2 regions of the Arthrobacter sp. Y3221114 genome follow, and region 2 is predicted to be linked to the other one. Evidence: riboswitches for the same ligand, from Rfam matches in the RefSeq annotation. Region 2 holds a riboswitch; the other holds the start of a gene.

Region 1 (15,433 bases), on a different contig from region 2:
GTAGGGCACCTGCGGGTCGGCGATCAGGCCCTTGATCCCGATCTGCTGCCAGCTCAGTTCCTGTCCGTCCGGGAACTTGCGGTTGCCGGGAACCGCGTGGCGGCCCAGCCGTTCTTCGAACGGGGTCAGGTCCTCGACTGCCACGCACCAGCCCATCCAGCCGCCGCCGGCCTCGGAGCGCGCCCGCACGGCCTGGCCAAAGGGGGCTTTGTCGGAAGCGGGGTGGTCGAGAACCTCCACCACCTCCAGGTAGTGGTGGTCGGTGAGGGGGAAGATCATATTGCGGGTGCCGAAGCGTGGGTGAACCCCGCCCTTGACGGCGTCGATGCCCAGGGCTCTGGAGATCCGCTCGGAGGTGGCAGCCAGACCGTCGGGTTCAGCAGCATAAGAAACATGGTCGAAGCGCATGGCATTATCTTGGCACTTTGTGAACCCGCTCTCGACTTAGGGTGACCTAAGTCACTCAGCTTGCGGCTCGTGCGGGGCGCGGCGTTCCTGACGGGGATTCCGCCCGACCGGCATGCCTCCCAGGGGAAAGTGGCGGCGGGCAGGCGGACAGGCGGGCGGGCGGTGAGCGGCCAGTCATAAGGTGTCATATTGTTGCGGCCGCCGGCTTGTCTGCGGAGACTGGAGGCAGGTCATGAGTGCCAGCGCGAAACCCCGGTTTGCTGGCCGGCAACCCTCCAACCGCGGTGGGGTGCCCCGGGTGAAGACCAGGCAGCCGCCATAAGGCGGTGCGCAAGCGCGGGTCACACCCGGGACAGACATGCCGGCACGGCCGGATCCCGGATGGCCCCTTCCACTGAAGGAGTTGCACCATGTCCACTGCAGATTGGTCCTTTGAGACCCGTCAGATTCACGTAGGCCAGGAGCCGGATGCCGCAACGGGCGCCCGCGCCCTTCCGATCTACCAGACCACCTCGTTCGTCTTCCCCAGCACGCAGAGCGCCGCGGACCGTTTTGCCCTCTCCGAACTTGCGCCGATTTACACCAGGATCGGCAACCCCACCACCGAGGCTGTGGAGACCCGGATCGCCAACCTGGAGGGCGGCGTGGGCGCCCTGTTGCTTGCCTCGGGACAGGCAGCATCCACGTTCTCCATCCTGAACCTCGCCGAGGCCGGCGACCATATCGTGGCCAGCCCCAGCCTGTACGGCGGCACCTACAACCTGCTCCGCACCACGCTGCCCAAGTTCGGCATCGACGTCACATTCGTCGAGGATCCGGATAACCTGCAGCAGTGGCGCGATGCCGTGAAGCCGAACACCAAGGCGTTCTTCGGTGAGGTGGTCTCCAATCCGCGCCAGGACGTGCTGGATCTGGAGTCGGTCAGCGCCATCGCCCATGAGAACGGTGTGCCACTGATCGTCGACAACACGTTGGCAACCCCGTACCTGATCCGACCGATCGAGTGGGGGGCCGACATCGTGCTCCACTCGGCCACCAAGTACCTCGGCGGCCACGGGACGGCCATCGGCGGCGTGATCGTGGATGCCGGAACGTTCGATTTCGCCGCGGACCCCGGGAAGTTCCCCGGGTTCAACACGCCGGACGAGACCTACAACGGGCTGGTCTTCGCCCGCGACCTCGGCGTCAACGGCGCTTTGGGCGCCAACCTGGCCTACATCCTCAAGGCCCGGGTGCAGTTGCTGCGCGACCTGGGGTCCGCGATCTCGCCGTTCAACGCGTTCCTGATTGCCCAGGGGCTGGAGACGCTGAGCCTGCGCGTGGAGCGGCACGTGGCCAACGCGCAGAAGGTGGCGGAATTCCTGGAAGAGCACGACGACGTTGCCTCCGTCGCGTACCTCGGCCTGCCCTCCAGCCCGTGGTACGACCGCGGCCGCAAGTACGGCCCGAAGGGCACGGGCGCCATCGTCTCGTTCGAGATCAAGGGCGGCATCGAGGCCGGCAAGCGCTTTGTGGACGGCCTTGAACTGCACTCGCACGTGGCCAACCTGGGCGATGTCCGCTCGCTGGTGATCCACCCGGCGTCGACCACGCATGCCCAGCTCTCCGCCCCGGAGCGGCTCGCGGCCGGGGTGACCGACGGGCTGGTCCGGCTGTCCGTGGGCATCGAGAACGTCAACGACATCATCGCCGATCTGGAGGCCGGTTTCCGCGCCGCCAAGGGCGCGGACGACTAGGCAAGCAGGTAGAGCGCAGCGTGACGATAGTGCAACCGCAGGAACTGGTGGAACAGGCGACCGACGGCATCCTGCGCCGGATGCCGGTCGGTGCGCTGGAGTTGGAGGCCGGCGGCTATCTGCCCGAGGTGGTCCTCGGCTTTGAAACCTGGGGCACCTTGAACGCGGACGCGTCCAACGCAGTCCTGATACAGCACGCCCTGACCGGCAGCACGCATGTCGCACGCGGCTACTCGCATGAGGACGGCTGGTGGGATGACCTGGTAGGTCCCGGTGCCACGATCGACACGGAGCGCTATTTCGTAGTGGCCGCCAACATGGTCGGCGGCTGCTACGGCTCCACTGGTCCCTCGTCGCCGGCACCGGACGGGACGCCGTGGGGTTCGCGCTTCCCGTTCGTCACGATCCGCGACTCCGTCCGGGCGGAGGCGCGTCTGGCCGACGCACTGGGTATCCGGCGCTGGCACACGGTGCTCGGCGGGTCGATGGGTGGCGCCCGCGCGCTTGAATGGGCGGCGACGTTCCCGGAGCGCACCGCCCGGTGCGCCGTCCTGGCGTGCGGCGCCGCGAGCACCGCCGAGCAGATTGCCTTCGCGCAGGCGCAGGTCGCGGCCATCCGGCTGGACCCGCACTTCGCCGGCGGCGACTATTACGATGGTCCCGCTCCCGAGGCCGGACTCGGCATTGCCCGGCGCATCGCACACATCAACTACCGCTCAGAGCCGGAGCTGGAGTACAGGTTCGGCCGCAAGCCGCAGGCGGAGGAGCAGCCGTACGGCGGCATCACGCCGTCCGCCCGTGGCCGCTATGCAGTGGAAAGCTACCTCGACTACCAGGCGGACAAGCTCGTCGCGCGCTTTGACGCCAACAGCTACATCCTGCTCACCGAGGCCCTCATCAGCCACGACGTCGCCCGGGGCCGAGGCTCGCTGGAGCAGTCGCTGGGCGGTCTCACCGACACGCAGTTCTTCGTCGCCGCGGTGGATTCCGATCGCCTGTACTTTCCGGAACAGTCGCGGCAGCTGGCCGAGGCGCTGCCCGGGGCAGTCAAGGTCCACACCATCGAAACGCCGCTGGGCCACGACGGTTTCCTCACCGATATCCACCAGCTGCACGAGGCCCTCACCGAGGCGTTCTTCGCGCAGGGCTGACGTCGCCAACGGCAACAGCACTGGCTCCGTCGAGGGCGGAGACCGGTTGCTGAACGAGTGACCATTGCAGTTTGATCACGGTTGGAACGAATAAATCCATTTGATGGAGCCTGTCGGTAGCATGCCGATAGGCCCGCGGGCGCGCCATCCGACGTCTGGCCCGGAGGCCTCCACTACAAGGGGGGAACTATGCTGCGTGACTCCACTGTGAAAGTGTCCCTGTTGGCGATAGGCACACTGGCACTGGCTGGCTGCGCCGGTGGAGGCGGCGGCGGTGAGGGCGGAACGGACCAAGGCGCCGCATTGCGGATCGTTTACCAGACGACCGAAGCCAACGCCACGATGGACGGCTTGATGAAGAAGGCGAAATCAGACTTTGAGGCCGCCCACGAAGGCGTGACGGTCAATTTGGAGCCCATTACTGGCAGCGACGAAGATTACGCCACCAAGCTCGCCCTGTCCCAGCGCTCCCCGGACACCGCCCCGGACGTCTTCTATGAGGACACTTTCAAGATCCGTTCGGATGTAGACGCCGGCTACTTGTTGAACCTGGATCCTTATCTGGCCGAGTGGGACGACTGGGCGAATTTCAACGAAGGGGCCAAGGAAGCCGGGCGTGCAGACGACGGCAGTATCTACGCAGTGCCACTGGGCACCGATACACGCGCCATCTGGTACAACAAGAACGTCTTGGAAGCAGCCGGCGTCGACGTCCCCTGGGCACCCAAGGACTGGAACGCCATTCTGGAGGCCGCCCGGGCCATCAAATCCTCCCAACCGGAGGTGGTTCCGTTCAACATGTACGCCGGCACGGGCACCGGCGAAGGTACCGTCATGCAGAGCTTCTATGAACTGCTCTATGGCACCGGCGACACGCTCTACGACGCCGATGAGGGCAAGTGGGTGGTGGGCTCTCAAGGCTTCGTCGACTCCCTGGCCTTCCTGGAGACTCTTTATCAGGAAGAACTCGCAGTAAGCCCGGCCGAGGCGCTGGATCCAAACGTGTGGCAAATGGTCTTCGGGCAGCTTTTCCCCGAGGACAAACTCGGCGGAACCGTGGAAGGTTCCTACTCGCCGTCGTTCTGGGAAGAGGGAGGTCTGGTGGACTGGCCCGAATATACCGACGTGATGGGCGTGGCTCCGTTCCCGACTCAGAACGGCCAGGAGCCGGGCGCGGTCAGTATGTCCGGCGGTTGGACGCTCGCGGTCGGGGCCAATTCGGCGAATCCGGATCTCGCGTTTGAGTTCCTGACGGAGGTGATGAGCCAGGAGAACTCGCTGGAGTACACCGTGGCCAATTCCCAGATCGCAGTGCGTACCGATGTCGCCGAGGACCCCGCCTACCTGGACGCCAACCCGTTTGTGGGCGAGGTCTCGGAACTGGTCTCGGTGACGCACTACCGGCCCGCCACGGCGGACTATCCGCAGATATCAACCGCTGTCCAGGAAGCCACCGAAGCGGTGATGATGGGGAAGAAGACACCTGAGGAGGCCGCGGCTGACTACGACGCCGCCGTCACCGACCTTGTCGGCGAAGAAAACGTAGTACAGAAGTAGCAGCCTTGACCGCCGATGTGGTGGCCCGCGCCGCTGAAAGGCAGCGTGGCACTGAGCTGCGCCGCCCTCGCCGTACGCCGGGGAGGACTGCCCTGCGGCTGCTGCCGCTTGGCCCGGCCGTGGCATTGCTGGGCGTGTTCCTGGCCGGACCGATCCTCTGGTCCTTCTATGGATCCTTGACCAATGCTTCGCTGACCGGCGTCGCGGCCAAGGACCCGCAGTGGGTCGGGTTGGAAAATTATACGGAGCTGCTCGGCGACCCCGACTTCCTGCAGTCGCTCTGGCTGACCGTCATTTTCGTGCTTGTCTCGGCCGTGATCGGGCAGAACCTGCTGGGCCTGGCGATCGCGTTGCTGATGACGAAAGCAAGCAAGGCGGTTTCCGCAGTCGTGGGTGTCTGCGTGGTCGCGGCCTGGGTGCTGCCCGAAATCGTGGCCGGCTTCGTCGCCTATGCCTTTTTCAACCGGGACGGAACATTGAACCAACTCTCCGCCGTCTTCGGCCTCGATGCCACCGATTGGCTGTTTACGTTTCCGATGCTGGCAGTGATCCTGGCCAATATCTGGCGGGGAACGGCGTTTTCCATGATGGTGTATCAGGCGGCGCTCAACGATGTGCCGGAGGAAATCACGGAAGCGGCGATGATCGACGGCGCCGGCGGGTCGAAGCGGTTGTGGTACATCACGCTGCCGATGATCCGGCGCAGCATTGCCACCAACCTGATGCTCATCACCTTGCAGACCCTGTCGGTTTTCACGCTCATCTACGTGATGACCGCGGGCGGTCCGGCAGGAGCCAGCACCACGCTGCCGCTGATGGCCTACGAAGAGGCATTCCGCTACAGCGACGTGGGCTACGGGACCGCCATCGCCGTCGTCATGCTGTTGATCGGGGCGGTCTTCTCCGTCATCTACATCCGAGCGCTGCGCGAAAGGAAGGGCTGAGCAGATGAACCGCTCCGGACCGTTGTCCGTGGCCTCCGGCCGGGGAACTACCGTTGCCGTGCTGGCGAACATCTCGCTGCTGGTCGTCGCCGCCTGCTTCCTGCTGCCGTTGAGCTGGCTGCTCCTGGCGTCGCTCGATGCACAGGCCAGTTACCAGACCCGGCTCCCGTCCGCTATCTCGGTGGCCAATTACGCCGCGGTGCTCACCGCAGACCTGACCTTCGTTCCGCTGCTCAACAGCTTCATGCTTGCCGGCGGTACGGCCGTGGTCACAGTGCTGGCGGCCGTGCTGGCCGCTTACCCGCTCTCGCGCTACCAGATGCGGTTCAACAAACCGTTCCTGTACGTCGTGCTCTTCGGAACCTGCCTGCCGGTCACGGCGATCATGGTTCCGGTCTACGGCCTGTTCGTGCAATTGAACTTCCTGGACTCGCTGGCGGCCACCACGTTCTTCATGGCGGCATCATCACTGCCGATGGCGATCTGGATGACGAAGAATTTTATGGATTCGGTCCCGGTCAGCCTGGAAGAAGCGGCCTGGGTGGACGGTGCCTCGGCGATGAACGCCCTCGCCAGGATCGTGGTTCCGCTCATGCGTCCGGGGCTGGCGGTGGTTTTCATCTTCGTCTTCATCCAAGCGTGGGGGAACTTCTTTGTTCCCTTCATCCTGCTGCTCTCTTCCGCCAAGCAGCCGGCAGCGGTGAGCATCTTCAGCTTCTTCGGCCAGCATGGTGCCATAGCCTATGGGCAGCTGGCGGCGTTCTCGGTGCTGTACTCGGTGCCGGTGGTGCTGCTCTACATCCTGGTGTCACGCGGGATCGGCGGTTCTTTTGCCATGGCCGGCGCCGTCAAGGGTTGAACAACCGCTCTGACCGAAAGGACGGTGCCATGCACGACGACGGGGCGCAGGTTTCGGCGCGGATCCGCCGGTTCATGGTCGAACGGCTGCAACCGGCCGTTTACGCCGCGGCGGTGCCGGTCCGGCTCCAGGCCTGGCAGGGTCCCGGCGAGCCGATCCCCTTCGCGGAGGCGGCTGCGGAAACCTTTACGGACTTCGCGGCGGGCAGCATGTGGGGTCCGGCCTGGTCCACGACCTGGTTTCGGATCACTGGACAGATCCCCGCGGAATGGCACGTGGACGCCGGTCATCGGCCGGAACTGCTCCTGGACCCGGGGTTCACGCCCGGCATCCCGGGCTTCCAGGCCGAAGGGCTGATCTACACTCCGCAGGGACGGATCATCAAGGCCATCGAGCCGCGGAACGCCTACGTTCCGCTGGACGCCACGTCCGGCGGCGGCGTCGAGCTCTTCGTGGAGGCGGCGGCCAACCCGGACATGATCGACGGCTTCACCTTCCGGCCCACGCCGTTCGGGGACCCCGCCACGTCCGGGCGCAGTCCGTGCTACACCTTCCGCCGTGCCGACATCGTGCTGTGCGATGCGGCCGCATGGGAACTGCTGCAGGACTTCACGGTGCTGGAGCAGCTCATGCTCCAGCTTGACCCGGGGCAGCCGCGCCGTGCCCGGATCCTGCGCGCGTTGGAGCACGCACTGAACGCGCTGGACCCAGTGGACGTCGCCGGCACAGCGGCGGCCGGCCGGGCCGTCCTGGCGCCTGTGCTCGCTGCCCCGGCGGCCGGCAGCGCGCACCGGATCCACGCGGTGGGCCACGCCCACATTGACAGCGCCTGGCTCTGGCCCGTCCGGGAGACCAAGCGCAAGGTCGCCCGGACCTTCGCGAACGTCCTGGCACTGCTGGAGTCGGACCCGGAATTTGTCTTCGCCGCCTCCTCCGCGCAGCAGTACGCCTGGCTGAAGGAGTCGTACCCCGACCTGTTCGCACGGGTGGCGGAGCAAGTCAGGGCCGGCCGTTTCGTCCCGGTCGGCGGGATGTGGGTCGAATCGGACACGAATATGCCCGGCGGCGAGGCGCTGGCCCGCCAGTTCATTGCCGGTAAGAAATTCTTCCTGGCCGAGTTCGGCATCAATCCGCAGGAAGTCTGGCTGCCGGACTCCTTCGGCTATTCCGCCGCGATGCCGCAGATTGCCCGCGCTGCCGGATCCCGCTGGTTCCTGACCCAAAAACTCTCTTGGAACGAAACCAACACCTTTCCCCACCACACTTTTTGGTGGGAGGGCATCGACGGCACCCGCATTTTCACGCACTTCCCCCCGGCGGATACCTACAACGCCGAGCTGACCGCGGCCGAGCTTGCCCGGGCGGAACGGCGCTTCGCGGAGAAGGGAGCGGCAAACACATCACTGTTGCCCTTCGGCTACGGCGACGGCGGCGGCGGACCGACGCGCGAGATGCTCGCCGCCGCGCACCGCACCGCCGATCTGGAAGGCTCGCCGCGGGTGCAGCTCTCCACCCCGGAGCAGTTTTTCCGGGCCGCCGAGGAAGAATATGCCAGGCCGCCGGTGTGGTCCGGGGAGCTGTATTTGGAATACCACCGCGGCACGTACACCTCGCAGGCGCGCACCAAGCGGGGCAACCGCCGCAGCGAGCATCTGCTGCGCGAGGCCGAGCTCTGGGCAGCGACGGCGGCGGTGCGCGGCGCCGCGCCCTATCCGTACGATGCGCTGGAGCGGGCCTGGCAGACCGTGCTGCTGCAGCAATTCCACGACATCCTGCCGGGATCCTCGATCGCCTGGGTGCACCGCGAAGCCGAGGCCAACTACGCACTGTTGGCGGCGGAACTGGCTGGCATGATCGATGGCTCGCTGCGCGCCCTCCTCGGCCGGGGCACCGGGAGCACCGTGGCCAACGCCGGCCCGTATCCGGTGGACGGCGTGTCCGCGATGGGTGCCATCAGCGCGGCACCGCAGCCCGGCCGGGGCGCCTCGTTAAGCGTCGGCGTTGAGCCCAGCGGCGACGGCTGGCTGCTGGCCAACGACCTGCTCCGGGTGGTGATCGACTCCGAGGGGCTGATTTCCTCGCTCTTGCATCTGGACACCGGGCGGGAAGTCATTCCCGCCGGCATGCAGGCGAATGTCCTGCAGCTCTTCCGCGACGCCCCGACCATGTGGGATGCCTGGGACCTGGAGGAGCACTACAAGTCCGTTTGCCGGGAGCTGCGGGATGTCCATGCCATCGAGGTGTTTTCCAGCAAGGTGGGCTCCGACGCCGCCCTTCCGGATCCACGTGACTGCGCTGCGGCTCCTTCAGGCACGCCTTCGGACCGCGTGCCGGTCGCCGGGCTCCGGGTCAGCCGCCGGTTTGGGGCCTCGCTGGTTGAGCAAACGGTCTCGCTGGCCGCCGGCTCCCGCGCGCTGGAGATCGAGACGACGGTCGATTGGCACGAGCGCCAGAAACTGCTGAAGCTGGCCTTCCCGCTCGACCTCCACGCAGAGCGGGCAGCGTCGGAGATCCAGTTCGGCCACGTCTTCCGGCCCACGCACAGCAATACGTCCTGGGACGCAGCGCGGTTCGAAACCTGCGCGCACCGCTGGGTGCATGTGGGCGAGCCCGGCTTCGGGGTCGCCGTCGCCAACGACTGCACGTACGGGTACGACATCCGGCGGACCGATCCGACCGCTTCGCCCGCCACCGTGGTGCGGCAGTCGCTGCTGCGGGCGCCGCTGTACCCTGATCCGCAGGCCGACCAAGGCGGGCACACCTTCCGGACGGCGTTGGTGATCGGTGCCGGTATCCCGGAGGCCGTGCAGGCGGGCTACCGGTTGAACCTGCCTCTGCGCCACATGCACGGGGTCGGCGCTGGCCCGGTGGAACCCCTGTTTACCGTGGACAATCGGGCAGTAGTCATGGAAGCGGTCAAGCTGGCCGAAGACCGAAGCGGCGACGTGATCCTGCGCTGCTACGAGGCCTTCGGCAGCCGTGCGAGAGCCACGGTCAGCGCCGGCTTTGACTACGCGCGGGTAACGGCCACTGATTTGCTGGAGCTGGACGTGGACGGTCTGCGGCTGGAGCAGCCTGCGGAGCGCGCAACCGCGTTCGAGCTTCGGCCGTTCCAGTTGGTGACCCTCCGCTTCCGCAGCGTAACGGGCGCCTGACAAGAGCGGGTCAGGCCAACACCTGTGTGACAGGCCGCCGCAGAAAGGCCGAGTAGCGTTGCACGGCGGCGTCCACGGCCCGCCGCTCCGGCTCGGTGAAGACCCGCAGCGGTTTGAGCCGCAGGTCCGCCGAGCCGGGCCGGAGGACGTGTCTCCAGTTGCCGGCCATCCTTCCGTCCAGCAGCAGCACGTGCATCGGCACGTCGCTGCCCAACGCCGCCGGGGCGCTTCCGCCCAGATAGCCGCGGGTCTTGGAATAGCCCATGACATATTCGTCGTAACACTGGATCAGGTCCGCCCGCGGGTGTCCATCGCCACGGCAGCGCCGCCGGCAACCGTCCCGCCGGCGGCGGGGGAGTACCAGAGTTGTTCGCCCTCGATTTCGGTCCGCTCCAGTCCCGCCCGACCGCCGGCTTCGAGGCCGCGCTTCAGGTCCGCCTGAGGCAGTTTGCACCAGTCGGAGCAGTCCTTCAAGGTCGCCGGTCCGCGGCTGGCGAAGTAACGCCCGGTCAGTTGCGCCAGCGCGCCATCGCGGTCGAAGTCCCCGGCCAGCGGCGGCACCCGCTCGTCGAAGGCCGCGTACGTCTGCTGCACGGCGACCGAACCGGTCGTCCGCGGAGACCCGCTCACCAGCACCCGATCCATTTCCGCATGGAACACCAGATGCCCCAGCCGCTGTCCGCGCAGCGTCGCGCCGTTCAGCCTCGCGCCGTCGTCCTTGAGCAGCGCCGCATCGGCGAGCCGGGCGGCGAGCTCGTCCCGGGTGAGGTGCCGGCCGCCCGCGACGGCCGCGGCCAGCACCTCGTTGCTGCGCGCCACCGTCGCCTCGTCCAGGCTCAGCTGCCGGTCCCGGCCCTTGTTCCCCGCCTTGAGACGGGGACCGGAGAGCAGCATCAGCCAGCGCAGGTCCTCCGCGGACACGAAGTGCCAGGTGTGCCGCAGCACATGCGTGCGCAGGATGCGGCCACCGGCGATGGCCGCGTCCACGTCCGCAGCGTTGTCCCGGGCCGCTCCGCCGCAGCGCTGGGCCAGCGACCAGCGGGCATAGGGATATTCCTGGGATTGGAAGGCGAGCAGCCAGCGCAGGGCGGCTACGGCGTCGTCCCCGGGACTGTCCCACAGCCGCTGTGCCCGCAACCGGTGACGGCGGACTTCCTGGGCACTCGGCTGCTGCACCGCTGCTCCCCCTACCCGGCCGCTCCGGGAGGCATGCCCGGCCCGAAGAAGGGGCCGGCGGCCGGTCGTTTGGGCAGGATCCCGTCGCCCGAGGACTGTTGCCGGACCCGGCGCAGCACCCACGGGACCAGGTGCTGGCGCGCCCACACCAGGTCCTCGGTACGGGCGGTGCGCCAGTTCTTCGGTGGCAGCGGTTTGGGCGTCTCGGGCTGCAGCGAATGCTCCACGTGGAGGGCGTCCAGGACCATGGCGGCGATGGTGTGGTGTCCCAGCGGGGAGAAATGCAGCCGGTCGGGGGCCCACATTTGCGGTGCCTTCAGCTGGCGCAGCGCCCACATGTCCGCCACGACGGCATTATGGCGGGCCGCCACCGTGCGCAGGTTCTCGTTGTAGATGGCGGCCTTGCCGCGGACACTGCCGATCACGGGGGTATCGCCGATGTCGGGCGCGGTAAACAGGACGATGGTGGCTCCCGACGCTGCCAACCGGGTGACGGCCCGATCGAACTTCTCGGCGAGGGCGTCCGGGTCGCCGCCCGGCCGGATCACATCATTGCCGCCCGCGCAGATCGAAATCAGGTCCGGCTGCAGGGCCAGGGCCGGTTCGACCTGTTCATCGATGATCTGCTGCAGCAGGCGGCCGCGGATCGCGAGGTTGGCGTAGGCGAAGTCATGGTGGCCGCGGGCGAGTTCCTCGGCCACGCGGTCGGCCCATCCGCGGTGTCCGCCCGGGCTCCCGGGGTCCGGATCACCGATCCCTTCGGTGAAGGAATCACCAAGGGCAACGTAACGGCTCCAGGGGTGGCGGGCCGCGGCGATGGACGCTTGTGCTTCTGGATAGGACAAGTTACTCACAGGTACATTCTCCCAAGAAGCCGCGGAGGATGCACAGGGACGCGAGACCCAGAACCTGAATCACCTTTCAGAAAGTCGTGGTCAGCAGGGGAATTCCCGGCTACTGTGTGCTTGACGCGGCCAACGGCGGCCGCCTCGACCTCGAGGAGCTGAGATGGAATTGCTGGCGGGAATCGTGGCGCGGCGGGTGCCGACGGAGCGTCTGACGGTGAACATTCTCGAGCGCAACGGAGACCGGCCCGACGGCATCCCGGTGGTCCTGGTGCATGGGAATGTCTCCTCCTCGCTGTTCTGGCAGGAGACAATGCAGGCGCTGCCGGCAGACTACCGCGTGCTCGCGGTGGACCTGCGGGGTTTCGGCCAGACTGACACAGCGCCGGTGGCTGCCGGCCGCGGGCTGCGCGACTTCTCCGACGACCTCCACGCCACACTGGAAACCCTGCAACTGGCGCCCGTGCACCTGGCCGGTTGGAGCATGGGCGGCGGCGTGGTGATGCAATACGCGCTGGAGCATCCGGTCCGCAGCCTCACGCTGCAGGCTCCGGTCTCGCCGTACGGTTTCGGCGGGACGGCGGGACCGGAGGGTCGGAGGCTCACCGAGGACGACGCCGGCACCGGCGGCGGGGGCGCCAACCCCGACTTCGTGGCGCGGTTGGAAGCAGGCGACACCAGCGGCGACGCAGCTGCCTCGCCGCTGTCGGTGTACCGCTCGACCTATGTACACGCCGGATTCGTATCGCCCTACGAACGCATCTGGGTCGAATCGATGCTCAGCACCAAGACGGGCCCCGACAACTATCCGGGCGATTCCGTCCCCTCGTCGAACTGGCCCGGCTTCGCTCCCGGACGCAGGGGGGTGCTGAACACGATGGCGCCGGGGGTCTTTAACACCAGCGGCATTGTCAAACTGGCGGACAAGCCGGACATCCTCTGGATCCACGGCGACAGTGACGCGATCGTCTCCGACGCTTCGTTTTTCGACCTGAACTTCCTCGGCAGGGCCGGCGCGGTACCGGGCTGGCCGGGGGAGGAGGCGGCCCCGCTGCAGCCGATGGTCTCGCAGACCCGGGCGGTGCTGGAAAAGTATGCGGCCAACGGCGGGCGCTTCACCGAGGTGCTGCTGGAAGACTGCGGACATTCGCCGCATGTGGAGTATCCGGAGCGGTTCGTTGCCGAGCTGACGGCACACATCGAACGGAGCGGCAAAGCCGGGTAGGCCGGCGGGCATCGGGTACCGGTTCGGTGCCCGATGCCCGGGAGACTCGACACCGAAGAAGCTTTAAGTTTCAAGCAATGGGCTTTCTGTGCGATCATGGACCGCATGACTGAAACTGCTTATCAGCCCGTGGTTGCCTGGTCCAAGTCAGAACAGGAGCGGGCGGGGACGCCGCTGCTCGTGCTCTTCCATGGCTACGGATCCCACGAGCAGGACCTGATGGGTCTGGTGCCCGGGCTGCCCGAGGAATTTACCGTGGCGGCCGTGCGCGCACCGGTGGCGATGGGACCTGGCTTCACATGGTTCCCCCTCATGCACGAGCCGGACTTTTCCGTGGACAAGGTCACGAAGGCCGTCAGCGACGTGGTGTCCTGGCTGGATGGAGTCAAGGATCAGCACAGCAGCGTCTCCGTGCTGGGCTTTTCCATGGGCATGGCAGTGGCCACGTCGGTGCTGCGCCACCGCCCGGAGGAGATTGCCGCGGTGGTCGGCCTGTCCGGATTCGCCGTCCCGGCCGCGGGGAACGATTTCTTCCGCGACGATGCGGTCAAGGCGATCAAGCCGCCGCTCTTCTGGGGCCGGGACCAGGCAGACCAGGTCATTACCCAGGACAAGATCGAGTTCACCCACGCCTGGGCGAACGAGCATGTGGACCTGACCAAGGTCCTCTATCCCGGCATCGGCCACGGCATCAACGCCCAGGAACTGGCACACGTGAAGGAGTTCCTGACCTACAACGTGCTGCAGGCGAAGTAGAAGTAAAGGTACTGCAAGCGCAGGAGCAAGCGGTGCGCCTCTCAGCTGCGGCTGACGCGCACCGTTTGCCCGTTGCAGCTGACGGTATCCCCGGCGTGGAGCTGCCGGCCGCGGCGCGTTTCGATCTCGCCGTTCACCTGGACCAGTCCGTTCTCGACGAATTCCTTGGCCTGGATCCCGTCGTCGGCCAGGTTGGCCAGCTTCAGCAGCTGGCCCAGCCGGATCATCTCGTCGCGGATCGGCACGTCATACATTTCGTCGGAAGCCATGGAACCATCATGCCCGATGCCGCGGGGCTTGCGGCGTCCGATGCGGCACGCGCCCCTCACGGCCCTTGGCCGCCGGGCGGGAGCCGCATGCGCCCGCGCCGTTCGGGTTCGGGTTCCCGTTTTCGGTAGGCTAACGTTGTAGCTTCGCTATGCGCCGATCCGTGCCTGCAGCCGCCGGACGGATCTGTGCCATGACAACCCTCGGACCGCACCCAGCGGCCCTGGAGAGATACGGAGAACCACCTCATGGCAGCAGCCAAATCAGCCCTCGATTCGATTACTTCGCTGGCCAAGCGCCGCGGCTTCGTGTTCCAGGCTGGTGAAATTTACGGTGGATCCCGCTCCGCATGGGACTACGGGCCGCTCGGCGTCGAGCTGAAGGAAAACATCAAGCGCCAGTGGTGGCAGACGATGGTCCGCGGCCGCGACGACGTGGTCGGACTGGATTCGTCGGTCATCCTGCCGCGCCAGGTCTGGGAAGCTTCCGGCCACGTGGACGTCTTTTCCGACCCGCTGGTGGAGTGCCTCAACTGCCACAAGCGCTACCGCGCCGACCACCTCGAAGAAGAGTACGAGGAGAAAAAGGGCCGCGCCCCGGAAAACGGGCTGAAGGACATCGCCTGCGTCAACTGCGGCACCAAGGGCGAGTGGACCGAACCCCAGGAGTTCTCCGGCCTGCTCAAGACCTTCCTGGGCCCGGTCGCCCATGAAGAAGGCATGCATTACCTGCGCCCGGAGACCGCGCAGGGCATCTTCGTGAACTTCAACAACGTCCTGACCACCTCGCGGAAGAAGCCCCCCTTCGGCATCGGCCAGATCGGCAAGAGCTTCCGCAACGAGATCACCCCGGGCAACTTCATCTTCCGCACCCGCGAGTTCGAGCAGATGGAGATGGAGTTCTTCGTGGAGCCCGGGACCGACGAAGAGTGGCACCGGTACTGGATCGACGCGCGGCTGCAGTGGTACGTGGACCTGGGCATCAAGCGCGACAACCTGCGCCTCTTCGAGCACCCGCTGGAAAAGCTGAGCCATTACTCCAAGGGCACCACCGACGTCGAATACCGCTTCGGCTTCCAGGGCTCGGAATGGGGCGAGCTGGAAGGCATCGCCAACCGGACGGACTTTGACCTGTCCACCCACACCAAGCACTCGGGCACCGACCTGAGCTACTTCAACCAGGCCACCAACGAGCGCTACACCCCGTACGTGATCGAGCCTGCCGCCGGGCTGACACGGTCCTTCATGGCCTTTTTGGTGGACGCCTACACCGAGGACGAGGCACCGAACGCCAAGGGCGGCGTGGACAAGCGCACCGTGCTGCGGCTGGACCCGAGGCTGGCCCCGGTCAAGGC
Region 2 (15,433 bases):
TACGAGCACCCGTACCCGTTCGCCCGCCGTCTGGCCACGCTGGACCACCTGACCAACGGACGAGTCGGCTGGAACGTGGTCACCGGTTACCTGCCCTCGGCGGCGCGCAACATGGGCCAGGAAGACCAACTGGAGCACGACGAGCGCTACAACCACGCGGACGAATACCTCGAGGTCATCTACAAGCTGCTCGAGGGCTCGTGGGAGGACGACGCCGTGGTCAAGGACGTCGAGACCGGCGTCTTCACAGACCCGGCCAAGGTCCACGAGATCCGGCACGAGGGCAACTACTTCAAGGTCCCCGGCATCGCGATCACGGAGCCGAGCCCGCAGCGCACCCCGGTCATCTTCCAGGCCGGGGCCTCCAAGCGCGGCACCGAGTTCGCCGCCGGGAACGCCGAGGCGGTGTTCGTGACCTGCCCGACCAAGGAGATGCTCGCGGCGTCGGTGAAGAAGATCCGCGACGCCGTGGAAGCGGCGGGCCGCGACCGCTACGACGTACGCATCTACGCGATGCAGACCGTGGTAACCGGACCGGACACCGCCACCGCGCAGGCCAAATTCGAGGACTACAAGTCCTACGCGGACATCAACGGCGCTCTGGCCCTGATCTCCGGCTGGATGGGCGTTGACCTCTCCACCTACGGCCCGGACGACGTGATCGGCGAAAACGTGAAGTCCAATGCCATCCAGTCCTCGGTGGAGACCTTCCAGAAGGCGTCCGGCGACAGCGGCAAGCCGTGGACCATCCGCCAGCTGGCCGAATGGGTGGGCGTCGGCGGCTTCGGCCCGATCACCGTCGGTTCCGGCGCGGAGGTGGCCGCCAAGCTCGCGGAGTGGGTCGACGAGACCGACGTGGACGGGTTCAACCTGGCCTACGCCATCACCCCGGGCACCTTCGAGGACATCGTGGAATACGTCGTGCCGGAACTGCAGAAGCTGGGCGCCTACCCCACGGAATACGCGCCGGGGACCCTGCGCAACAAGCTCTTCGGCCGCGGCGACAAGCTGCCGGAGAACCACCGCGCCGCCGGCTTCCGCCTGCAGAACGCGCTGGTCGACTAAGCGTCGGCAGCAGCAGAACCAGCTAAACAACGACGCCGGTGCGCCGCCCCTTCAGGGGGCGGGCACCGCTGTCGGCAAGAACCATCCAGAGCGGCCGAGAGATCTGGCTCGATGACGCCGCAGCAACCCCGGCAACTGCCGCACGGTGCTAACGCCAGAACCGATGGAGAACCCGGGCCGGCCCGGAACCGGCCGCGCCATGCCTGCGCGCCGTGATCGGCTGCGCCCGGGGCTCCCTGACCTTCAGGAGCAGCATGAAAAGGTATGCCGCGGGCGGCCCGCAATGATAGAAATCCGCAATCTGCACAAGAGCTACGACACGCGCCACGGGACGGTCGAGGTGCTCAAGGGCATCGACCTGACCATCGAGCAGGGGTCGATCACCGCCGTCGTCGGCCCTTCCGGCGCCGGCAAGACGACCCTCTCCCACTGCATCTCCCTGTTGGAAAAACCGACCTCCGGCCAGGTGCTGGTGGACGGCCGCGACCTGTCAGCACTGTCCGGACAGGCATTGCGCGGCGAACGCCGCGCCATCGGCACGATCTTCCAACACTCGGCCCTGCTGCGCCGGATGACGGTGGCGGAGAACGTGGCGCTGCCGCTGCGAAACCTCGGCGTGGTGCACGCTCAGATGGAGGACCGCGTGGCCGAACTGCTGGACCGGGTGGGCCTGCTGCACAAGGCCAACGCCTACCCCGGCCAGCTGTCCGGCGGCCAAAAGCAACGGGTCGGCATCGCCCGGGCGCTGGCACTTCGTCCCCGGATTTTGCTCTCCGACGAATCGACGTCGGGCCTGGATCCGGAGTCCACCCAGCAGATCCTGGACCTGCTGGACGACGTGCGCACCGAACTGGGGTTGTCGGTCATCCTGATCACCCATGAGATGGACGTGGTGCGCCACGTCGCCGACCAGGTGGCCGTGCTCTCCGGCGGCCGCGTCGCGGAATACGGGCCGATCGGCGCCCTGGTGGCCGATCCGGCCTCCGCCGCCGGCCGCCAACTGCTGCCAATCCGCGCCCTCCCGCTGCCGGCCGGCTTCGACTACGCGCTGTCAGTCTCGTACCGGCACGGGCCGGTGGACCCGGAGTGGATGACCCGCCTGTCCACCGGCTTGGGCGTGCGCGTGGCGCTGCTCGGCGGCACGGTGGAAGCCCATGGTGAAGCGGTGCTGGGCCGCGCCGACATCGGTGTCGCCGGCCGCCCGGAGGCCGAGGTCCGCGCCTACTTGGCCGGCCTGGGCCTTACCGCAGAGGCACGCCACCGTGCCGTGGACGCGGCGGAAACGCCGCCGTCGGACGCAAAGGATCATGCAAGGAACGAGAAAATCGAGGTGCACGCATGAGGCCCGCAGAAACCGCCGCCGTCGGGCTGGACACGCCCTGGGCGGACCTGCCCGCGCTGCTGCTGCCGGCCTACGGCGAAACCTGGGCGATGGTCGGCATCGTGATGGTCATGGTGATCCTGGTCGGCGGCGCCACCGGCGTGCTGCTGTACAACACGGACGGCCGCGGCCTGTTCCCCCGGCCCCGCCTGCACGGAACGCTCAGCTGGCTCGTCAACATGGGCCGCTCGCTCCCGTTCCTGGTGCTGATGGCCGCCATCATCCCGCTGACTAAGTGGGTCACCGGAACGACCATCGGCATTGCGGCAGCCGTGGTCCCGATGACACTGGCCGGCATTCCGTTCTTCGCCCGGCTGGTGCAGAACGCACTCAACGACCTGCCGCGCGAGAACATGGCCGTCGGGCTGGTCACGGGCAGTTCCACCGGGCAGATCATCCGGCAGACGCAGCTGCGCGAAGCCCTGCCAGGTCTTACGTCAGCGGTCACGCTCAACACCATTTCGATGATCGAATACTCGGCCATCGCCGGGACCATCGGCGCCGGCGGCATCGGCTACCTGGCCGTCACCTACGGCTACCAACGGTTCGACACCCACGTCATGGCGGCCACCATCGTTGTCCTGATCATCACGGTGCAGCTGGTGCAGTTTGCCGGCGACCGGATCTCCCGCGCGCTGCTGCGCCCCTAGCCACCGACCAACAGGAGCATCACATCATGAGCACCCCTTTCGCCGGGTCCGGCCACGACCACGGCTTCACCCTGCGCAAACAGACCACCGCCCTGCCGTGGAGCATTGCCGCCCTTGCCGCCGTCGTCGCACTGGTCCTGGGGCTGCTGCTGGTGCAGCAGCAGTCAGGGCCGGCCGTCGCGGCATCCGGCAGCGAGGTCACCTCGCCGCTGAAAGTCCACTTCGAACCGGCGATGGCGGGGGAGGAGAAGATCCTGAAGTTCGTCGCCGAGGAAATCGCCCCCGACTACGGCGTGGAGATCGAGGCAGTGGGCCTGCAGGATCCGGTCCAGTCCAACCGCGCGGTGGCCGATGGGCAGTTCCACGCCACCATCTTCGAACACCAGTGGTACATGCAGCAGTCCGCCGACGCCAACGGGTTGGAACTGACGCCCACGGTGGAGCTGTACCAGTGGGGTTTCGGCCTCTACTCAACCCGCTACGGCTCGGTGGAAGACCTGCCGCGCGGAGCCGTGCTGCTGCTGCCCAACGACGCCGCCAACCAAGGCCAGGCGCTGTGGCTGCTGCAGCGCGAGGGACTGCTGGAGCTGGATCCCGCGGTGGAGCCGCGAACAGCAAAGATCCGCGACGTCACCGGCAACCCGCGCGGTTTCGAGCTGAAGGAAGCCGACCTGCTGGCGATGCCGCGGATGCTCGACTCAGTCGATGCCGCGATCGGCTATGTCTCCCAGTTCGACGCCGGCAAGATCGGCCGCGACAAGGGCATCCTGTTCCCTGCGGCGCCGAAGACATTCGCCTCCCGCCTGGTGATCGGCACCCAGTTCAAGGACAGCGCGGAGAGCAAGAAGCTGATCGAGATCTTCTCGGATCCGCGGCTGGAGGAGTACCTGCACACCACGGAGGATCCGCTGGTCAAGGACGTGCTGACGCCGGTCTCCACGGAGTAGGGCCGACACGCGAGAGGCCCCGAACGCGCTACATCTTGGCGTAGCGTGCCCGGGCGCCCATGTACAGGCCGTAACAAATCAGGCCGACGGCGACGAGGGCAAGTGCGGCCGGGCCGAAGGCCTGGTCGCGCAGCGCCTTGAGCGCCCCGTCCAGCCCCTTGACCTCCTGCGGGTCGTGCTGCACCGCGGCCACCGCCAGCAGCAGCCCCAACACGAACAGTGCCAGCCCCTTGCCCACGTAACCCACGACGCCGAGCCACGTCACGGCGGTGCCGGTGCTGCCCCGGGGGAGCCTTTTAAGGTCGCTCAGGAACTTCTTCTTCAGGCCCTTGAACACGTAGAAGACGCCGGCGCCCATGATGACAGCGCCAATCAGGAACAGGACAACGACACCGCCGGGCCATTGCATCAGCCTGGTGCTCGCGTCTTGGGAGCTCTGGCTGCTGTCGGCGCCGGAGCCCAACGCGAAGCTGCCGAACGACACCGCCACCACCGTGTACGCGATGGCCAGTCCCACGCACTTAGCCCGGTAGCCCCATTTCTTCTTAGCCTGGCGGCCGCGGCCCCCGAACACCGCTTCGCTGATCTGCCACAAGGCCAAGGCCGCGGCGGCAAGCATGCCCGCCCAGAGCAGGAACAATCCGCCCGGGCGCTGCGCCAGGCTTGAGGCGGCCCCGGTCTGGTCCGCCTCGCCACCTCCGCCGAACGCCAGTCGGAGCGCGATTGCGCCAATCAGCACGTGCAGCAGGCCGCTGGCCACGTATCCGAACCGCGCTACCCGCTCGAAAAGCTTGGAATTGGCAGCGTCCTCGGTCTTGTCTTTAGCCCTGCCGGCCGCCCGCTTCGCTTCCCTGCCCGTGTCTGCCATGGGTCTCCTCTCCAAAGCCGTGGCCCATTCCGAAACCCGCCGGCGGCACGGAAGCCCCGCCGTCGTTCCCCGTGAAACAACTGTGAAACCATCCTGCCACCGAAGTTGCCGCCGCGCACCGCGCGGACTCGGGCGGTCGCGGGGCATGGGCGCGGGCCGCCACGTGGTTCCCCAGAACCGTGACCGGCGCGGGCGGGGAGCAGTAGGCTCATGCCTATGGACGCAACCGCGCTGCGCGCATTCTGCCTGTCCCTGCCCGGGGCGTTCGAAGATTTCCCGTTTGGCCCCGAGGTATCGGTGTTCAAGGTCAGGGCGGCGGGACGGGCCGCCAAGATGTTCGCGCTCTCCGACCTGCAGGCGCCGCAGCTGAGCATCAGCCTCAAGTGTGAACCGGTGCTGGCGCAGCAGCTGCGCGCGGCGCATCCGGAGATCACGGGTGCCTATCACATGAACAAAACGCACTGGAACGGCGTGCGCTGCGACGGTGGGCTGCCCGACGACATGCTGCGCGACATGATCGAGGACTCCTACGATCTGGTGGTGGCATCACTGCCGCGCCGCGACCGCGAAATGCTGGGCTGGATGGGCCTAACCAGGGGCGAAGATGCGCGGCAGGGCTGAAGGGTGAAGGCCAAGAACCTGGGCGGAGCGCGCTTGACGTACGACGGCGTGGGGCTGAGCCGGGAACGCACCTCGCCGCCGGGATACCGGGTCGTCGACGAGCGGGTCGGTGTCGGTGAGGGGGAAGAAGCTTTTCATCGGCTGGTCGAAGGGCTGATGGGGTGGGAAGTGCATCGGCTGGCCGGGCTGCGGGTGGATGCCACGGGGCCGGTGGCCGCCGAAGGCGTGGAGGTGGTGTGCGGGTTCGGAGTCGGGCCGCTGCGGCTCGCCATCCCGTGCCGCGTGGTGTGGACGGAACGGACGCCAACGCGGACGGGGTTCGGCTACGGCACCCTGCCCGGTCATCCGGAGTCGGGGGAAGAAGGGTTTGTGGCTGTGCTGGAGGGGAGCGGGCTGGTGGTCTTCGAGGTGTTCGCGTTCAGCCGGCATTCCAACTGGTTCTACCGGACAGGCGCGCCGGTGGCGGAAGCCGCCCAGCGGCTGGTCACGCGTCGCTATATTTCGGCAGCCAGGGCGCTCGCCGGCGGACAAGCCGGGCAGGCGGGCCGGCCTGGGCAGCGCCGCTAACTGACTGGCCGTCGATACGCACCGGCGGGCTGGCGGACAGGCCGGGTGGCGACGCCAACTGACGCTGGGCCAATCCTGCCTGGCCGCACCTGACCTGACGGACCACGCGGTGCATGACAGGATGAAAAGACATCCCAAAGAAGAAAGGCTGATGCCGCGTGATATTTATTGTGGTCAAGTTCAAGGTCAAGGACGAGTACGCCGACAGCTTCCCCGAACTCGTGCGCGAATTCACCGAGGCAACGCGTGCCGAGCCGGGCAACCTGTGGTTCGACTGGTCACGCAGCGTGGACGACGCCAACACCTACGTGCTCGTGGAGGCCTTCCGGGACGACGCGGCCGAAGCTCACGTGAAGAGCGACCACTTCCAGAAGGCCATGCAGGAGCAGCCACAGTACCTGCAGGAGACCCCGCGGATCATTAGCCGGCAGGTCGAGGGCGACGACTGGGACCTGATGGGTGAAATGACCGTCGCGTAGCGGGCCCGGCCGCCGGAGGGGCTGGCAAGCGGCAGGTTCTTCGCCACAATAGGGCGCATGGAACAGTTCACACCCCGCACAGCCATTGTCACCGGTTCCGACTCCGGCATCGGCCGGGCCGCCGCCGTCGCCTTGGCCCGTGCCGGGATGAATGTCGGGATCACCTGGCATTCGGACCGGGACGGAGCCGAGGACACGGCGAAGGAGGTCCGCGTGCTCGGCCGCAGCGCCGCCGTCGTCCAATTGGACACCACGGACCTGCCCGGCTGCGGGGACGTAGTCGACGCGCTCGCGGAGCAGCTCGGCGGGCTGGACGTGTTCGTCAACAACTCAGGCACGGGCGCCTCGGAGCCGTTCCTGGAGCTGGACTATGAGACGTGGCGGAGAGTGGTTGCCACCGACTTGGACGGCGCGTTTGTCTGCATGCAGCGGGCAGCCCGGCGGATGGCGGAGGCCGGCCGCGGCGGCCGGATCATCGCCGTCACCAGCGTGCACGAGCACCAGCCGATGATCGGGGCCGCCCCCTACGACGCCGCCAAGCATGGCCTCGGCGGGCTGGTGAAGAACATGGCGCTGGAGCTCGGCCGGCACGGCATCACGGTCAACTCCGTCGCGCCGGGGGAGATCGCCACCGCCATGACCGGCAACGAGGACGAAGACCCGCACCGCATCGACCGCCCCGGCATACCGCTGGCCCGGCCCGGCGACGCCCGCGAGGTCGCCGCCGTGATCGCCTTCCTGGCGTCCGAGGAAGCCGGCTACGTCACCGGGGCGTCGTGGGTGGTGGACGGCGGCATGCTGCAGATGGGACCGCAGGCCGGGGCGGCCGTGACCGGCCACGACTGGCGCAAGGTGTAGCCGCGCCGTCGCTGGTTAGTTGGCGGCGATCCGCTCCGTGGAGCCGCGCACAATCAGCGAGGCCTCCAAGGTGAGCTGCGGTTGCTCGAGGTCGCGGCCTTCGATCAGGCCGCGCAGCTGTTCGCCGGCCTTGAGGCCCAGGCGGGCGGCGGGAAGGTGGACGCTGGTGAGGCCGGGGTTGCTAGTGGCGGAGTAGGGCAGGTCGTCGAAGCCGGCGACGGCGAGTTCGTCCGGGATCCGCACGCCGGCGACGCGCGCCTGCTGCAGCACGCCGTACGCGTGGGTATCGGTGGCGCAGACGACGGCGGTGACACCGGATCGCTGCCACCGGGGCCAGGCGGCGGCAAACGCCTCGGCCGACGCGCCGACGTCGATCGTGGTGCTGATCAGGTGGGCCGGGTCCACGGTCATCCCGCGCGCGACCGCCTCCGCCAGGAAGGCCATCCGGCGAATGGTGAAGGTGGCTGTGCCGGTCACGCTGTCCAGGTACGCCACCCGCTGGTGGCCGGAGGCTGCCAGATGCGCCGCGAGTTCGCGGGCGCCGTGGGCCACATCGAGGTTGACGGACGGCGCATAAGCCTCCAGCCCGGGCGCGTCGAGCAGCACCAAGGGGCCCGTGGCGGAGAGGTCCTCGAGGAACGCGGCATCGGGGGCATCCACCAACAGGCCCGCCGGGCGCAGGGCGAGGATCCGGCGGATGTCATCCGCGCGGGGGAATTCACCGGCTTCGGTGACGGAGAGCAGCAGTTGGAAGTCCGCGCCGAGGGATTTCCGGACGCCGGCAACGACCTTGGCGAAGAACGGGTTGGAAATGTCCGGCGCCACCAGAACCACAATGGAGCTGACCCCCTTGGCCAGCGAACTGCCCACGCTGTCCACCACGTATCCGAGTTCGGCGATGGCCTGGCTGACCCGCGAGATGTTGTCCGCAGACACCCGCCCGCGCGTCTTGCCGTTGGCCACCAGAGAAACCGTCGCCGTGGAGACGCCGGCGCGGGCGGCCACCATCGCCGCGGTCACCCGCCCACCGACGCGCGGCGGGTGCTGGGGAGGGCGGGCGGAATCCATGAGCCCATGATAAGCGCGATCAAGCACCACAGTGCATCAAGCGCTTGACGCTTTTTACGTAAAGCGTTTGACGTGAACGGGAAGGGGGTGTCACACTTCCTGAGACTGAATCCCCGCTGCGGCGGACCCCGATGACGTGGAGAGAAAAACATGGACGCCACTTCCGCGACGCCTGGACCGAAAAAGATCATATTGGATTGCGATCCGGGGCACGACGACGCCGTGGCGCTGCTCCTGGCCCACGGCAACCCTGACATCGAACTGCTTGCCGTGACCACCGTTGTCGGCAACCAGACCCTGGCGAAGGTCACCAAGAACGCTCTGGCGGTGGGAACGATCGCCGGAATCACCGGGGTCCCGTTCGCCGCCGGCTGTGACCGCCCGCTGGTGCGCACCATCGAAACCGCGCCGGACATCCACGGCGAGTCCGGCATGGACGGCCCCGCGCAGCCGGAGTCCAGCATTGAGCTGGACCCGCGCCACGCCGTTGATCTCATCATCGACACGATCATGGGGCACGAACCCGGCACCGTCACCCTGGTCCCGACTGGCGGCCTGACCAACATCGCGATGGCCGCCCGCAAAGAGCCGCGGATCGTCGAGCGGGTCAAGGAAGTCGTGCTGATGGGCGGCGGCTACCACGTGGGCAACTGGTCCGCCGTGGCCGAGTTCAACATCATGATCGACCCCGAGGCCGCCCACATCGTCTTCAACGAGAAGTGGCCGGTGGTCATGGTGGGACTGGACCTCACACACCAGGCGCTGGCCACCCCAGACGTCGTCGAGCAGATCGAAGCCGTCGGCACCGGTCCGGCCCGCTTTGTCCGCGAACTGATGGACTTTTTCGCCCAAACCTACAAGGACGCACAGGGCTTCGACCACCCGCCGGTCCACGATCCGTGCGCCGTCGCCTACGTCATCGACCCCACGGTGATGACCACCCGCAAGGTCCCGGTCGACATCGAACTGCAGGGCAAGCTGACCCTCGGCATGACCGTCGCTGACTTCCGCGCCCCCGCACCGGACGACTGCCACACCTCGGTGGCCGTGGACCTTGACCGCACCAAGTTCTGGAACCTGGTGACCGATGCACTGGTCCGGATCGGCGAGGTAGACCTCGGAACCGCCACGACAACAACGACGGCGGCGCCCCCCTCCGCGGCGCCCGAGACCTCCGGGATGGCAGCGAAATGAGCGCCGTTCTGAACGAGACCAAGGCAACCCGCGGCGGCACCACCGCCCTGATGGTCGCCCTGCTGGCGGCCTGCGTGGCCTTCCAGCTCAATGCCTCCATGCTCAGCCCCGCCCTGGTCACCATGGGCGAGGAACTGCAGACCGACCAGGCCTCGATCGGCCTGTCCCAGACCTGGTTCTTCACCACAGCCGCGCTGTTCTCCCTGTTCCTGCCCCGGCTGAGCGATATTGTCGGCCGCAAGCGGATCCTCGTCGGGATGATGCTGCTGACGGCCGTTGGCTCCGTGATCGCCGCGCTGGCCCCGGACGTTACGTGGCTATTCGTGGGCCGGATCATCCAGGGTGTCAGCGGCCCCACCGTGCCGCTGTGCCTCATCATGCTGCGCACCGCCGTGCCCAACCTGCGCACCTACGGCACGCTGATGGGCGTGATCCTCGCGGTCAACGGCGGCGTGGCCGGCGTCGATGCCTTCCTCGGCGGCTACATGGCCGAGCACTACGGCTTCCGCAGCATCTTCTGGTTCATGGTGGTCCTCGCCGTGATCGCGGCTGTTCTCGTCGCCGTCCTGACGCCCGAGAGCAAACCGCAGGCCGGGACGCGGATGGACTGGACCGGCGTCGTCTTTATTGTTGTCGCAGTCGGTGCCCTGCTCACCGCGCTGAACGAGGCCGCCAAGCTGGTCGGCGCGTTCTCCACGGAAACCCTGGTCCTCTCGCTGGTGTTGATCGCCGTGGCCGCCGCCGCGTTCGCCGCCTTCTGGGTCACCGAAAAGCGCGCGAAGCAGCCGATGGTGGAGATTGTCCATCTGCGCCAGCGCTCCACGTGGGCGCCACTGCTGACCACGGTCCTGACCATGACCGGCATCTTCGCCGTCATCAACGGGATTGTCCCCGCCTACGTACAGGCCGCCGCACCCGGCTTCGGCATCGGCCCCACCGAAACGGCGCTGCTCATCCTGACCCCCTACGCGCTGCTGGGCTGGATCTTCGGCCCGATCAGCGGACGGCTCGCCCCGGTACTCGGCTACACCAATGTGCTGCGCATCGGCATGATCGGCAGCATCGTCTCCCTGGTGATCATTGTGCTGTTCGGCCTGGACAGCCTGCCGCTGATGGTCGCCGCCACTGCACTGCTCGGCATCATGTACGCCGGCACCGCAAACATCATGCTCAACGGGCTCGGCGTGGTCCTCTCGCCCCCGGGCAACCCCGGCTTCCTGCCGGGCATGAACGCCGGAGCCTTCAACCTCGGCGCCGGGCTGAGCTTCCTGGTGCTGCCGGCGGTGCTCGTGGGCACCTCGGCGCTGGGCGACCGCACCTCTTACCTCACGACGGTGGTGGTAGGCCTGGTCATCACGGTCGCGGCCTTCGCCGCCTCGCTGCTGATCCCCAAGCCCGTCGATGCCGAGGTGAAAAAGTGAGTCCGCAAGCCGGACGCATCGTCGTCGTGGGTTCACTGAATGCGGACCTGACGATCTACACGGAGCGGCTGCCCAACCCCGGCGAAACCGTCCACGGCGAAGGCTTCGCCGTGAACCCGGGCGGCAAGAGCGCCAACCAAGCCGTGGCCGCCGGCCGGCTCGGCGGCAACGTAGCCCTGATCGGCGCCGTGGGCGAGGACTCCAACGGGGACATGCTGCTGGCCTCCGTTGCAGGGGCCGGCGTGGACGTTTCCCGCGTGCGCCGCGCCGCCGACGTCGAGACCGGCGTCGCCGTCATTACCGTTGACACCGCGGGGGAGAACAGCATCGTCATATCCCCTGGCGCCAACGGCACCGTAGTTCCCGACGACGTAGTCACAGCCGGGGACGTTTTCGATGGCGCCGCCGTGGTCTGCCTCTGCCTCGAGGTCGGCCTCGACGCCGTAGAGGCGGCAGCAAGATCAGGGCACGACGCCGGAGCAACGGTGCTGCTTAACCTCTCGCCTTACGCGCCCGTGCCGCGAAGCCTGGCCGAACTCATCGACGTCCTGCTGGTCAACGCGCACGAGGCATCGCAGTTCCTCGGCGGCGCCGAAATGCCCTGCGCCGACGCCGCCGTTGCCGACTGGGAGCGGGTGCGCTTGAAGTTTGCGGCGAAGGGGCTGGACCGTGTCGTGGTCACCCTGGGCGCCGCCGGCTCCATCGTGCTGGATTCGCATGCCGAGGAGGGGTGCCGTTTCACCCGGATCGCCCCCACCCAGGTTGACGCCGTGGACACTACCGGCGCCGGCGACGCCTTCACCGGGTCCCTCGCGGCACGGCTTGCCGCAGGGGAGACCCTGGCCGAGGCGGCGGCGTTCGCTTCGGTCGCTGCTGCCCTGGCTGCCACGAAAAAGGGAACCCAGGCCGCGTACCCGCGACTGGCAGACGTGGAGCGTCTGCGGGCTGGCGCCTGACGTCCAGAGACCTAACGCGACGTACAAACGAACGGCGCGGTGCACCGGAAGGTGCGCCGCGCCGTCGTCCTTGGTGAGAGCAAGCTGGGCCGGCACGGCATCACGATGAACGCCGTCGCGCGGGGGGAGATTGCCACCACCGTGACCGGCAACGAGGACGAGGGCACGCACAGCATCGACCGCCCCGGCATCCCACTGGCCAGACCCGGCGAATCCCGCGAGGTCGCCGCCGTCGGCAGCCACGACTGGCGAGGTGTAGGAAACCACCTCGGGCTCCTGCAAGCGCGAGGGCAGACAAGGCCGCCCGCGCCGGTGCACACGACGGCGATTATAAGCCTATGGCTGCAGCAATCCCGGCAGAAACACGGGCGCGAAGGCGCCCGATTCCCACGTCGATACAAAATGAACGTTTGGACGGGAATTAAGACCAGCAACCATTGCCAGCCCCCTAGCGGCGCTGTGACACTAAGTTGCCGCCAAGCAACCAGTGCCGTTCAGGTAGGGGCTGCCGACGGCATTCGCATGCAGTTCCATCGCAATTGATTCGACGAGGAGTCAGGTGAAGAAGACGAAACCAGCGCTCATGGCACTTTCATTGGTTCTTTCGGCCGGGTTGGCGGGAGGCCTTGCCGCCCCCGGTGCTACGGCGGCCGACACCACGGAGACCGTGCAGCAAAGCAGTGAAAAGGTCCTCGGATCGGGTGCTATCACCGTCAAGCGGGACACCTACGGCGTCCCGCACGTCTACGCGGACACGACCCGCGATCTGTTCTACGGCTACGGCTATTCCGTTGCTGAGGACCGGACGTTCCAACTGGAAATGGCCAAACGCGCCGTTCTGGGCACCTCTGCCGAAGTCCTGGGCCCGGACTACGTCGAGATCGACAAGCGCTCCCGTGCCTCCTTCGACCCGGAAGCCATCAGGGAGCAGATTTCGGCCCTGCCCGCCGAAGACCGGGACATCCTCGACGGTTACGCGGCCGGTTTCAACAAGCGCATTGCCGAGGTGATGGACAATCCAGGCGCCCTGCTGCCGAAGCAGTTCACCGATTACGGCTTCGAGCCCTCCCGCTGGTCGGGGTACGACGTGGCGATGATCTGGGTCGGCACCATGGCCAACCGATTCTCGGACAGCGCAGGGGAGCTCTCCAGCCTGCAGGTCCTCCAGCAGCTCACCGCCGAACACGGCGCGGAGCAGGGCCAGCTCCTCTTCGATCAGCTGCAGTGGATCGAAGATCCTACCGCCCCCACCACCGTGCCGCGCGAGGATAAAAAGCGCCCGAACCAGCTGGCCTCGGACAGCCCCTCGCAGATGGCCAAGCTCAACAAAGTTTCCCAGGATCTGAAGGATGACGGCCTGGAGCGGATGAAGCAGTTCGGCGGCGGCGACTGGCCGAACCTACAGCCCGAGGCCAGCAATCTCTGGATCGTCGGCGGCAAGAAGAGCAAGGAGAAAGGCTCGGTGCTGCTCAACGGCCCCCAGTTCTCCTGGTTCAATCCCTCCTACGTCTACGGCATCGGCCTGCACGGGGCCGGTTACGATGTGACGGGCAATACACCCTTCGCTCACCCCACTATCCTCTTCGGCACCAACAAGAACATCAGCTGGGGATCCACCGCCGGACCGCTGGACGTCAACGACGTCTACCAGGAGCAGTTAAACCCGGAAAACCCTCACGAGTACAAGTACGACGGCGATTGGGTACCGATGGAGGTCCGCACCGAAAAGATCGAGGTCGCCGGGCAGGAACCGATCGAACAGCAGGTTTACTCCACCATCCACGGTTTCGTGACCAGCTTTGACGAAGCGAACAACACGGCCTACTCAAAGAAACGCAGCTGGACCGGCACCGAAATCCAGTCCTTCATGGCTTGGATCAAGATCATGAAGGCCCAGAACTGGGAGGAGTACCTGGCCCAGGCGGAGAAGGTGGGCATTACGATCAACTGGTACTACGCCGACAAAAAAGGCAACATTGGCTACGTCTCCCCAGGCAAGCTGCCGATCCGCGCCGAAGGGCACGACCCGCGGCTCCCCGCCGTCGGCGACGGGTCCATGGAGTGGAAGGGAATCAGGGACTTCTCCGAAAACCCCAAGGTCTACAACCCCAAGCAGGGCTATATCGTGAACTGGAACAACCAGTCCGGTGCCGGCTTTAACGCAGGCTCAGGAAACTGGTCGCCAGTGGACCGCGTCAACGAGATCATTGAGCGGCTTGAGGACCAGCAGAAGTTCACGACCGACGAGATCTGGAACATCAACGAAGAAACCTCGTTCGCGGACCTGAACATCCGCTACTTCCGCCCGTTCCTCGAGGAAGCCGTCAAAACGCTGCCCGCCAAGGACCCGGTGGTCCAGGATGTCCGGCTTCTGACAGGATGGGATGGCCAGCGCCGTGACAGTGACGGCGACGGCAAGCTCGACGGCCCTGAGGCAGCGATCATGAACGCCTGGCTGCCGATCCTGTTCGAGGCGGTGCTCAAGGACGACCTGCCGGCCTCCGTTTTTGCCAGCTACTCGCAGGGCACCGGTCTCGCCCGTCCCGCAAACGGCAGCAAGCTCGTCTACAACGCCCTGTTGGGCAAAGACGCCGGCATTTTACAGCACGTCGACTTCTTCAATGGCGCGGACAAGAAGCAAGTCTTGCTGGACACCTACCAGCAGGCGCTGGAGAAGCTCGAGGCCGAACAGGGCACCGACCGCAACAACTGGACCGCGCCCACGCCCCAGCATGAGTTCTCTTACAAGAACTTTATCGGCGTCCCCCAAGCGAACCCGAACGAGAACCTGACCGGGCCGGACTACATGAACCGCGGCTCCCAGAACGACATCGTCTCGCTCTTCGGTTCGCAGGCCCAGATGTGCACCGTCGCCCCGCCCGGCCAAAGCGGCTTCATCGCTCCCGACGGCACCAAGTCCCCGCACTACGCTGATCAACTGCAGATGTACGCGGACTTCGAATGCAAGACGGAAAACCTCTACCCGGAACAGCTCGACGCCAACCTCGAGAGCGAGAAAATACTGAAGTGACCTGTTCGTAGTCGGCAGCAGGCGGTCACCGGCGGTGGCCGCCTGCTGCTTTCCCTATGGGCCTACTGGTTCGTAGCCGACGAGCCAGTGAAGCCCGTGACGATCGATCACCTGGCCATCGGAGGCGCCCCACGGCTTCGGGGCAAGGGGATCGACCACCCGGCCGCCAACGGCGAGCTTGTCGAACCACTCGTGCAGCACCTCGGGCTCGGCCGTCCCGAGCAACGAGAGCATGACGCCCTCGAGCCGGACGCTCTTCTCGCCGGGTGCCGCATCCGATCCGGCCAGGGCGACCACGCCGTTCAGCATTCCATGGGCTATGTGCCC

What was found. A riboswitch is a leader RNA that binds a small molecule or an ion and turns the genes downstream of it on or off. The one in region 2 is predicted to bind S-adenosylmethionine.
Region 1: it holds a riboswitch for S-adenosylmethionine, as region 2 does, so the genes downstream of both, AC5RV3_RS15265 (bifunctional o-acetylhomoserine/o-acetylserine sulfhydrylase) here and AC5RV3_RS11435 (methionine ABC transporter ATP-binding protein) in region 2, are expected to answer to the same signal.

Annotation. Positions count from the first base shown of each region.
Region 1 is NZ_JBNHHW010000007.1:142,308-157,740, reverse strand. It holds gene AC5RV3_RS15270 (VOC family protein) at 1-408, opposite strand, end outside; SAM riboswitch class IV at 637-751, shown strand; gene AC5RV3_RS15265 (bifunctional o-acetylhomoserine/o-acetylserine sulfhydrylase) at 819-2,144, shown strand; gene metX (homoserine O-acetyltransferase MetX) at 2,225-3,295, shown strand; gene AC5RV3_RS15255 (extracellular solute-binding protein) at 3,485-4,852, shown strand; gene AC5RV3_RS15250 (carbohydrate ABC transporter permease) at 4,909-5,796, shown strand; gene AC5RV3_RS15245 (carbohydrate ABC transporter permease) at 5,801-6,655, shown strand; gene AC5RV3_RS15240 (alpha-mannosidase) at 6,685-9,810, shown strand; gene AC5RV3_RS15235 (DNA glycosylase AlkZ-like family protein) at 9,821-10,075, opposite strand; gene AC5RV3_RS15230 (winged helix DNA-binding domain-containing protein) at 10,099-10,986, opposite strand; gene AC5RV3_RS15225 (SGNH/GDSL hydrolase family protein) at 10,998-11,840, opposite strand; gene AC5RV3_RS15220 (alpha/beta fold hydrolase) at 11,995-13,056, shown strand; gene AC5RV3_RS15215 (alpha/beta hydrolase) at 13,162-13,812, shown strand; gene AC5RV3_RS15210 (RNA-binding S4 domain-containing protein) at 13,854-14,081, opposite strand; gene AC5RV3_RS15205 (glycine--tRNA ligase) at 14,328-15,433, shown strand, end outside.
Region 2 is NZ_JBNHHW010000004.1:383,735-399,167, reverse strand. It holds gene AC5RV3_RS11440 (LLM class flavin-dependent oxidoreductase) at 1-1,065, shown strand, start outside; SAM riboswitch class I at 1,144-1,235, shown strand; gene AC5RV3_RS11435 (methionine ABC transporter ATP-binding protein) at 1,349-2,407, shown strand; gene AC5RV3_RS11430 (methionine ABC transporter permease) at 2,404-3,096, shown strand; gene AC5RV3_RS11425 (MetQ/NlpA family ABC transporter substrate-binding protein) at 3,123-4,043, shown strand; gene AC5RV3_RS11420 (DUF1206 domain-containing protein) at 4,072-4,911, opposite strand; gene AC5RV3_RS11415 (MmcQ/YjbR family DNA-binding protein) at 5,128-5,532, shown strand; gene AC5RV3_RS11410 (DUF1990 domain-containing protein) at 5,536-6,099, shown strand; gene AC5RV3_RS11405 (putative quinol monooxygenase) at 6,258-6,578, shown strand; gene AC5RV3_RS11400 (SDR family oxidoreductase) at 6,636-7,436, shown strand; gene AC5RV3_RS11395 (LacI family DNA-binding transcriptional regulator) at 7,452-8,444, opposite strand; gene uriH (uridine-preferring nucleoside hydrolase UriH) at 8,655-9,698, shown strand; gene uriT (uridine transporter UriT) at 9,695-11,119, shown strand; gene AC5RV3_RS11380 (ribokinase) at 11,116-12,075, shown strand; gene AC5RV3_RS11375 (hypothetical protein) at 12,115-12,618, shown strand; gene AC5RV3_RS11370 (penicillin acylase family protein) at 12,659-15,106, shown strand; gene AC5RV3_RS11365 (VOC family protein) at 15,161-15,433, opposite strand, start outside.